DNA from 2 places in the Streptococcus wuxiensis genome. Region 2 is predicted to be linked to the other one. Evidence: predicted binding sites of a transcription regulator. Region 2 holds the regulator's gene; the other holds the start of a gene.
The links. The regulator CtsR, encoded in region 2, represses protease genes until heat stress. The targets are predictions, from matches to a motif close to TTGGTCAAAAAAGGTCAAANA.
Positions count from the first base shown of each region.

Region 1 (4,754 bases), on a different contig from region 2:
GAATTTTTCATTACTGCGGTGAGCCATGACGATACGCCCACCAGCGTAGCCAGCTTTGATTAACTCTTCATAAGCAGCCTGAAGGGACTTTTTAGCACCACGAGCTTTTTGGAGGAGTTCTAAGGTTCCGGTTTCGCTTGCTTCCCCAACCATACGAATATTGAGGAGCCCGACAACTGTACCGATAAGCTTACTTAATCGACCGTTTTTAACCAGGTTATCCACTTTAGCAAGAACGAACAACAACTTCGTTTTTGCTTGGTAAGTAGTAATAACTTCAACCACTTCTTCAAAAGAAAGTCCTTGGTTGATCAAGTCATTGATCTTTTCAACGATTAGGTCAACTTCCCCACCAGCTGATAAGCTATCGATGACATGAATTTGAGTATCAGGGTGTTCTTCGAGATAGATATTCTTAGCTAATTGAGCACTATTGTGGCTACCAGAGAGAGTTCCAGTGATAGTCACTACAAAAATATGTTTGGCACCTTCGAATGCTCGTAAGTAATCATCAGGACTAGGGCAGGCTGATTTTGAAGCTTCAGAAGTCGCATACATAGTTTCCATCATCTTATCGATATCCAGATTGGCATCATCGACAAAGACTTGATCTGCTACCTGAATCTTTAAGGGAACACTGACAAATTCAGTATCAAAAGCAAGGTTTTCCAGCTGGCGATAATCACAACCAGAGTCAGCTACAATCTTCCAAGTCATAGAAATTCTCCATCTTTATCACTTATACATTGACAAAGGTTCTGTCTTTTTTTACAATTATATCATGAAAGCCCTTGAAACAAAAGTAGTACCTCTCTGTTGTCACAAGTAGAAAGAAATTGTTATGTCTGAACGTAAAATATCTGAAAAATCGCTTGAAAACCTTAGAAAATCAAATCAAGAATCTAATTTGCTAACCAGAGAAGCGATTGAAACAGCTCTTTTGCAACTCTTGGAGAAAAAGGAGTTGGCTAAGATTAGCATTTCTGAGTTAGTCAAGCGTGCTGGCGTTTCTCGTGCAGCTTTTTATCGAAACTATGATTCAAAAGAAGAGATTTTAGAAAGTGTCTTTAAACGTAGCGTCCATAACATCATGGAGCAATTGAGTCATTACGATGTTAAAACAGACCTTTATCTCGTATGGGTTCACCTCTTTAGAGAAGCCAAGAAAGAAGCCAAAGTTATTCAGCTTGCCCTAGACTATCACTTAGAAAAAATCTTTGTGCAAGCCATGCAAGAATTTCTAGAAAAATACTATGGGAAATCAAAAGGTGTCAGTTCTTACCTGCATTCTTTTTGGAGTTCGGCCATCGTATCGGTCTTGCTTAAATGGATCAAGGATGGGATGAAGGTTCCTGCTGAAAAAATCGCAGATCTACGCCTGCCATTTTTTAAAAAATAAAACATGAGGAGAAATGCTATGACAGAAAAAAGACTAGCTTGGGATGAGTATTTTGCTGCTCAAGCCTTATTGATTGCCAATCGCTCAACCTGTAAACGTGCCAAGGTAGGAGCTGTTTTAGTCAAGGATAACAAGGTTATTTCAACAGGCTATAATGGTTCTGTATCAGGAACAGAGCATTGTATAGATCATGACTGTCTGGTGATTGAAGGCCACTGTGTCCGCACTCTTCATGCAGAGGTAAATGCTATACTGCAAGGAGCCGAACGTGGAGTTCCTAAAGGCTTTACAGCTTACGTTACTCATTTTCCATGCCTCAACTGTACAAAACAACTGCTTCAGGTAGGTTGTGAGCGTGTTGTTTATATCAACCAATACCGTATGGATGACTATGCCCAACACCTTTATCAAGAAAAGGGAACAGAATTAACTCACCTACCACTTGAAACAGTGCAGGCAGCTCTCCAAGAGGCTCACCTAATCTAGAAATTATAAAAAAATAAATGGTTTAGAAAGCTTTTTAAACCATTTTTTGATATAATAAGAAGAATAAATTGAAAGAAGGAATTCTGAAAATGGGAAAACTTGAAGTTATTAATCATCCACTGATTCAACACAAATTATCAATCTTGCGTCGCACTGACACTTCTACAAAAGCTTTTCGTGAACTAGTAGACGAGATTGCAATGTTGATGGGATATGAAGTGCTTCGTGATCTTCCACTTGAAGATGTAGAAATCGAAACACCGATCACAAAAACAGTTCAAAAACAGTTGGCTGGTAAAAAATTGGCGATTGTCCCAATCTTGCGTGCAGGTATTGGTATGGTTGATGGACTATTGAGTTTGGTTCCAGCAGCAAAAGTTGGTCACATTGGTATGTACCGTGACGAAGAAACCCTTCAACCAGTAGAATACTTGGTAAAATTACCTGAAGATATTGACCAACGTCAAATTTTTGTAGTTGATCCTATGCTTGCAACAGGTGGATCAGCGATTTTGGCTGTTGACTCCCTTAAAAAACGTGGAGCTTCAAACATCAAGTTTGTCTGCCTTGTATCAGCTCCAGAAGGTGTGAAGGCACTTCAAGCAGCACACCCTGATGTAGAAATCTTTACAGCAGCTTTGGATGAACGCTTGAACGAACATGGTTACATCGTTCCAGGTCTTGGAGACGCTGGAGACCGGTTGTTCGGAACAAAATAAGATTCTAAAGTGATATTGAGACTAAAGCCTAGTCTTAGTTTTGAAAGGAGGTTGAATTTTTGTATCTGTTAGTAGGATAGAGCAAAAATTTGACCTTTTTTGACCAAGGATATATAATAATCCTATTAACAAAGAAATTAGAAATCAAAAGGAGAAATGAATGATTCCTGTAGTTATTGAACAAACAAGTCGTGGAGAACGCTCGTATGACATTTACTCACGTCTTCTTAAGGACCGCATTATCATGTTGACTGGACCAGTCGAAGACAATATGGCAAACTCAGTTATCGCCCAATTGCTTTTCTTGGATGCCCAAGATAGTACAAAAGATATTTACCTTTATGTAAACACTCCTGGAGGTTCTGTATCAGCTGGTTTGGCAATCGTTGATACTATGAACTTTATCAAGGCAGATGTCCAAACTATCGTTATGGGAATGGCAGCCTCAATGGGGACTGTCATTGCATCAAGTGGAGCAAAGGGTAAACGTTTCATGCTTCCAAATGCAGAATACATGATTCACCAACCAATGGGTGGTACAGGTGGTGGTACTCAGCAGACTGATATGGCCATCGCTGCTGAACACTTACTTAAAACTCGTAAGACTTTGGAGCAAATCCTAGCAGATAATTCTGGCAAATCTGTTGAGCAAATCCATAAAGATGCTGAACGTGATTACTGGATGAGCGCTCAAGAAACTCTTGACTACGGTTTTATTGACGAAATTATGGCTAATAATTCTTTGAATTAAACTACTAAAGCAAGCTCGACTGAGCTTGTTTTTTTTGATATAATAGAAGGAAGATTGTAAGAAGGAAGTTGAATTATGTTTCAAAAAGAGAATCGGTCTGGTCTGATTATCTATTTATACTATAATCGCGATGCTAAAAAACTCGCAAATTATGGTGATATTTGTTACCACTCAAAAAAACATCGTTACCTACAACTTTATGTTCCAACAGAGGAAGTAGAAGAGCTGGTAAATCGTTTAGGAAAAGAGAAATTTATCAAGAAAGTGAGAGTTTGTCATATCCAAGAATTGGAAACTCCTTTCGTTGGGAACCTATATAAAACTAGCGAAAACGTTATCATTTAAAAAGTGAGAGAAACTTGTTGACAATTTTCTGATAATTCGGTATATTCTTAACATGTAATTTAAATTGAACATTAAAAGGAGATAAACATGAAGAAAAAATTTGCATTGTCACTTGTAGCTCTTGCAAGTACAGCTCTTTTAGCAGCTTGTGGGGAAGTGAAGTCAGGAGCTTCAAACACAACAGGTAATCCAATTGATGAAAAAGTTGTAAAAATTGGTTTCAACTTCGAAGAAACTGGTGCTGTAGCATCTTATGGTACTTCTGAGCAAAAGGGTGCTCAACTTGCAGTTGATGAAATCAACGCAGCAGGTGGTATCGATGGAAAACAAATCGAAGTAGTCGACAAAGATAACAAATCTGAAACTGCTGAAGCTGCTTCTGTTTCAACAAACCTTGTGACTCAATCTAAGGTAGCAGCTATCGTAGGACCTGCGACTTCAGGTGCGACTGCAGCAGCAGTAGCAAATGCTACACAAGCTGGAGTTCCATTGATTTCTCCAAGTGCTACTCAAGATGGTTTGACAAAAGGTCAAGATTTCCTCTTCATCGGAACATTCCAAGATAGTTTCCAAGGAAAAATCATCTCAAACTACGTTTCAAACAAATTGAACGCTAAGAAAGTGGTCTTGTATACAGATAACTCAAGTGACTACGCTAAAGGTATTGCAAAATCTTTCCGTGATTCATTCACAGGTGAAATCGTAGCAGACGAAACATTTGTATCAGGTGATACAGACTTCCAAGCAGCTTTGACAAAAATCAAAGATAAAGAATTTGATGCAATCGTATTACCAGGTTACTACACAGAAGCTGGTAAGATTGTAAACCAAGCTCGTGGTATGGGAATTGATAAGCCAATCATCGGTGGTGACGGATTTAACGGTGCAGAATTTGTTCAACAAGCAACTGCTGAACGCGCATCAAATATCTACTTCATCTCTGGATTCTCAACTACTGTTGATGTTTCAGATAAAGCAAAAGCCTTCCTTGAAGCTTATCGTGCAAAATATAACGAAGATCCTTCAACATTTGCAGCTCTTGCTTATGACTCAG
Region 1 is NZ_JBFNFE010000004.1:97,067-101,820, reverse strand. Features, by position in the region: gene AB2B47_RS06050 (DegV family protein) at 1-717, opposite strand, end outside; gene AB2B47_RS06045 (TetR/AcrR family transcriptional regulator) at 842-1,399, shown strand; gene AB2B47_RS06040 (deoxycytidylate deaminase) at 1,418-1,885, shown strand; gene upp (uracil phosphoribosyltransferase) at 1,975-2,604, shown strand; gene clpP (ATP-dependent Clp protease proteolytic subunit ClpP) at 2,765-3,355, shown strand; gene AB2B47_RS06025 (YlbG family protein) at 3,431-3,700, shown strand; gene AB2B47_RS06020 (ABC transporter substrate-binding protein) at 3,788-4,754, shown strand, end outside.
Region 1: the regulator CtsR is predicted to act here: its motif matches at 2,691-2,711, upstream of clpP (ATP-dependent Clp protease proteolytic subunit ClpP).

Region 2 (4,754 bases):
AGTTTTATGGTTGGGTTATGGAATCTTGCCCAAGATTGTCTTGATTATCTTGACGACAACCTTCCCTATTATCGTCAGTATTCTAGATGGATTTAGGCATTGTGACAAGGATATGCTGACCTTGTTTAGTCTGATGCGAGCCAATCCTTGGCAAATCCTGTGGCATTTTAAAATCCCTGTCAGCCTGCCTTACTTTTATGCAGGTCTGAGGGTCAGTGTCTCCTATGCTTTCATCACAACAGTGGTATCTGAGTGGTTGGGAGGCTTTGAAGGACTTGGTGTCTACATGATTCAGTCCAAAAAACTGTTTCAGTATGATACCATGTTTGCGATTATTATTCTGGTATCGCTGATCAGTCTTCTGGGGATGAAGCTAGTCGATATCAGTGAAAAATATGTGATTAAATGGAAACGTACTTAAAATAGAGCGTTTTGGAAAAAGAAAAGAGGAAATAAAAATGAAGAAAACATGGAAAGTGTTTTTAACGATTGTAACAGCTCTTCTAGCTGTCGTGCTTGTGGCTTGTGGCCAAGGAACTGCTTCTAAGGATAACAAAGAAGCAGAACTAAAAAAAATTGACTTTATCCTAGACTGGACACCCAATACCAACCATACAGGGCTTTATGTAGCCAAAGAAAAAGGTTATTTCAAAGAAGCTGGAGTGGATGTTGATTTGAAATTGCCACCAGAAGAAAGTTCATCTGACTTGGTGATCAATGGTAAGGCGCCATTTGCTATCTATTTCCAAGACTACATGGCTAAGAAATTGGAAAAAGGAGCAGGTATTACTGCCGTTGCAGCGATTGTAGAACACAATACATCAGGGATTATCTCTCGTAAGTCTGACAATATCAATAGTCCTAAAGACTTGGTTGGTAAGAAATACGGAACCTGGAATGACCCAACTGAGCTTGCTATGTTGAAAACCTTGGTAGAATCTCAAGGTGGAGACTTTGAGAAGGTTGAAAAAGTACCAAACAACGACTCGAACTCGATCACACCGATTGCCAATGGAGTTTTTGACTCTGCTTGGATTTATTATGGTTGGGACGGAATCCTAGCCAAATCTCAAGGTGTGGATGCCAACTTTATGTATTTGAAAGACTACGTTAAAGAATTTGACTACTATTCACCAGTTATCATCGCAAACAACGACTATCTAAAAGACAACAAAGAAGAAGCTCGTAAAGTCATCCAAGCTATTAAAAAAGGTTACCAATACGCGATGGATCACCCAGAAGAAGCGGCTGATATCTTGATCAAGAATGCACCTGAGTTAAAGGATAAACGTGACTTTGTCATCGAATCTCAAAAATACTTGTCAAAAGAGTATGCTAGCGACAAGGAAAAATGGGGACAATTTGATGCTGATCGCTGGAATGCCTTCTACAAATGGGATAAAGAAAATGGAATCCTCAAGGAAGACTTGACAGATAAAGGATTTACCAACGAATTTGTAAAATAATGACAGAAATTAGACTAGAACACGTAAGCTATGCCTACAACGATGAAAAGATTTTAGAGGATATTAACCTACAAGTGACTTCAGGTGAAGTGGTCTCTATCCTAGGACCCAGTGGTGTAGGAAAGACTACTCTCTTTAACCTGATTGCAGGGATTTTAGAAGTCCAGTCTGGACGTATCATTCTTGATGGGGAGGAAAATCCTAAGGGGCGCGTGAGTTATATGCTCCAAAAGGATTTACTCCTAGAACATAAGACAGTTCTTGGCAATATCATTTTGCCCCTCTTGATCCAAAAGGTGGACAAGGCAGAAGCCATTGCCAAAGCAGATGAAATTCTTGCTACCTTTCAGTTGACGGCTGTAAGGGATAAGTACCCTCATGAACTCAGTGGTGGGATGCGCCAGCGTGTTGCTTTACTCCGTACCTACCTTTTCGGGCACAAGCTCTTTCTTCTAGACGAGGCCTTTAGCGCTTTGGATGAGATGACTAAGATGGAACTTCATGCCTGGTATCTTGATATTCATAAACAGCTAGAGTTGACGACACTCATCATTACGCATAGTATCGAGGAGGCTCTTAATCTTAGTGACCGTATCTATATCTTGAAAAATCGCCCTGGGCAGATTGTTTCTGAAATCAAACTCGACTGGTCTGAAGGCGAAGACAAGGAAGTTCAAAAAATTGCCTACAAACGCCAAATTTTAGAGGAGTTGGGCTTGGAACTATAATTTAAAAACTTCGGAATGATTTATTCATACCGAAGTTTTGTTTTTATATAGTTTATGATGTGATAGTGTGGACGAATCCTTTATTCTAAACCCATTGCAACTTTAGAGATGAGTAAGAAAGAACCATCCTCTTGTTTATCGAAGGTAAGAGTGACAGACTGGATATTATTACCTGTTGATACATAAGAAATCACTTTGTTTTCACGGTCTTTTTTCTTAGTCGTGCTTTCTTTAGATGGTTGGCCGTGTTCTTTTATGACATCATCGTAATTTGTACCACCAGCTCCGCGTTGAAGAATATCTCCTTGTTTGAGAGCATCGAATTGTTCCTTGGTCCATGTAAATTCTTCTTCGGCTTGATTAGTAGACACGGTATCTTGAGCAGCATTCTTTTGGATTTGATTATAGATAACTTGACTACCCACAGCAAAAACAATAGATGCTACAGAAAGAACAGTACCAATAATAGCTAATACTTTTTTATTTTTACGGTTTAAGCATAAGCCAACAATACCTAGGATAAGTGCAAGGATAGCGATTAAGAATGAAATTTGATTGATACCAGGAATCCAAGAACCAAGGAGTGCAATAGCTCCTAAAACAATAGCTAGGATACCAAAAATTTTATTTTCTTGTTTCATAGCGAAACCTTTCTCAGCTTTTATTGTGAATCAGTATTTGCACATATTTGATACTTATTAACATACTTTCAAAGGATTTGAAAGCTAGCTGTAACTTCTTTATTATAACATAAATGTAGAATAGAAAACAAAGCATAGTTTGCTAACGGTAGCTATTTTTAAAACTCAGTATTTCCAAAGACTTAGCCTTTAAAATTTGACTTATGGATTCTTAAATGATAGTATAGTCAAAGATGGTCAAAGTTTAAGAAGGAGGTAGCAAGCTATGAAATTTAAAAATACATCGGACCATATTGAAGCCTATATCAAGGCGATTTTAGAACAATCTGGTATCGTAGAATTGCAACGAAGCCAGCTAGCGGATACCTTTCAAGTCGTACCTAGCCAGATCAACTATGTGATTAAGACTCGTTTTACAGAGAGTAGAGGATATCTAGTTGAGAGTAAACGTGGTGGTGGAGGCTATATTCGCATTGGTCGAATTGAATTCTCTAACCATCATGATATGCTCCGCGATTTGTTGTATTCAGTGGGTGATGAGGTGAACCAAGTCATCTTTGAAGATGTCTTAAGACTCTTAGTCGAACAAGAACTCATGACCCGCCAAGAGATGAGTCTATTATTAGCTATGGGGACAGACCGAATTCTAGGTGAGGAAGCTAATTATATTCGTGCTAATATGCTTCGTCAGTTGTTGCATGAAGTAGATAGAAAAGGAAAATAAAACGACATGAAATATTCAAAAGCATTGAGAGAATGCATCGATAGCGCCTTTCTGGTAGCGAGTCGCTTTGGTGCAGATTACCTAGAGTCTTGGCATTTGCTGATTGCCATGGCCAATCATAGCTACAGTGTTGCTGGAGCAACTTTAAATGAATTCCCGTATGAGATTGATCGTTTGGAGGAAGTGGCTGTAGAATTAACAGAAGCCAACTATAACCACAAGGAAGATTACAAGGAGCTCCCATTTTCCTATCGTTTGAACGTCTTGATGTTGGAGGCGGAACATGTTGCTTCGGTGGTACATGCCAAAGCATTGGGAACAGAGCATCTTCTCTACGCTATCTTGCATGATGGCAATGCCCTAGCTACTCGCATTTTGGAAAAAGCAGGATTTTCTTATGAAGATCAGAAAGATCAAGTCAAGATTGCTGGGCTTCGTCGTAGTCTTGAAGCGCGTGCTGGTTGGACAAAGGAAGATTTGAAGGCTCTGCGTCAGCGCCACAGATCAGTAGCAGATAAGCAAAATTCTATGGCCAATATGATGGGTATGCCTCAAACTCCAAGTGGTGGTTTGGAAGATTACACTCATGACCTCACAGAGCAAGCTCGTTCAGGCAAGTTGGAACCAGTCATCGGGCGTGACCAAGAAATCTCTCGTATGATCCAAATCTTGAGTCGAAAAACAAAAAATAATCCAGTTCTAGTTGGAGATGCAGGTGTTGGTAAAACAGCTCTGGCACTTGGCCTTGCGCAACGAATTGTCAACGGAAATGTGCCTGATGAGATGGCTAAGATGCGAGTCCTAGAACTTGATTTGATGAATGTGGTTGCAGGAACTCGTTTCCGTGGAGACTTTGAAGAACGTATGAACAATATTATCAAAGATATCGAGGAAGACGGTAAGGTTATCCTCTTTATCGATGAGCTTCATACCATTATGGGATCAGGAAGTGGTATTGATTCGACCTTGGATGCGGCCAATATCCTGAAACCTGCCCTAGCGCGTGGAACTCTGAGAACTGTTGGGGCAACCACTCAGGAAGAATACCAAAAACACATCGAAAAAGATGCAGCCCTTTCTCGTCGCTTTGCAAAAGTGATGATTGAGGAACCAAGTGTGGCTGATAGTATGGCTATCTTGCGTGGCTTGAAGGCAACTTATGAGAAACACCACCATGTTCAAATTACAGATGATG
Region 2 is NZ_JBFNFE010000007.1:8,906-13,659, forward strand. Features, by position in the region: gene AB2B47_RS07760 (ABC transporter permease) at 1-421, shown strand, start outside; gene AB2B47_RS07765 (ABC transporter substrate-binding protein) at 459-1,466, shown strand; gene AB2B47_RS07770 (ABC transporter ATP-binding protein) at 1,466-2,194, shown strand; gene AB2B47_RS07775 (CD20-like domain-containing protein) at 2,275-2,835, opposite strand; gene AB2B47_RS07780 (CtsR family transcriptional regulator) at 3,101-3,559, shown strand; gene AB2B47_RS07785 (ATP-dependent Clp protease ATP-binding subunit) at 3,566-4,754, shown strand, end outside.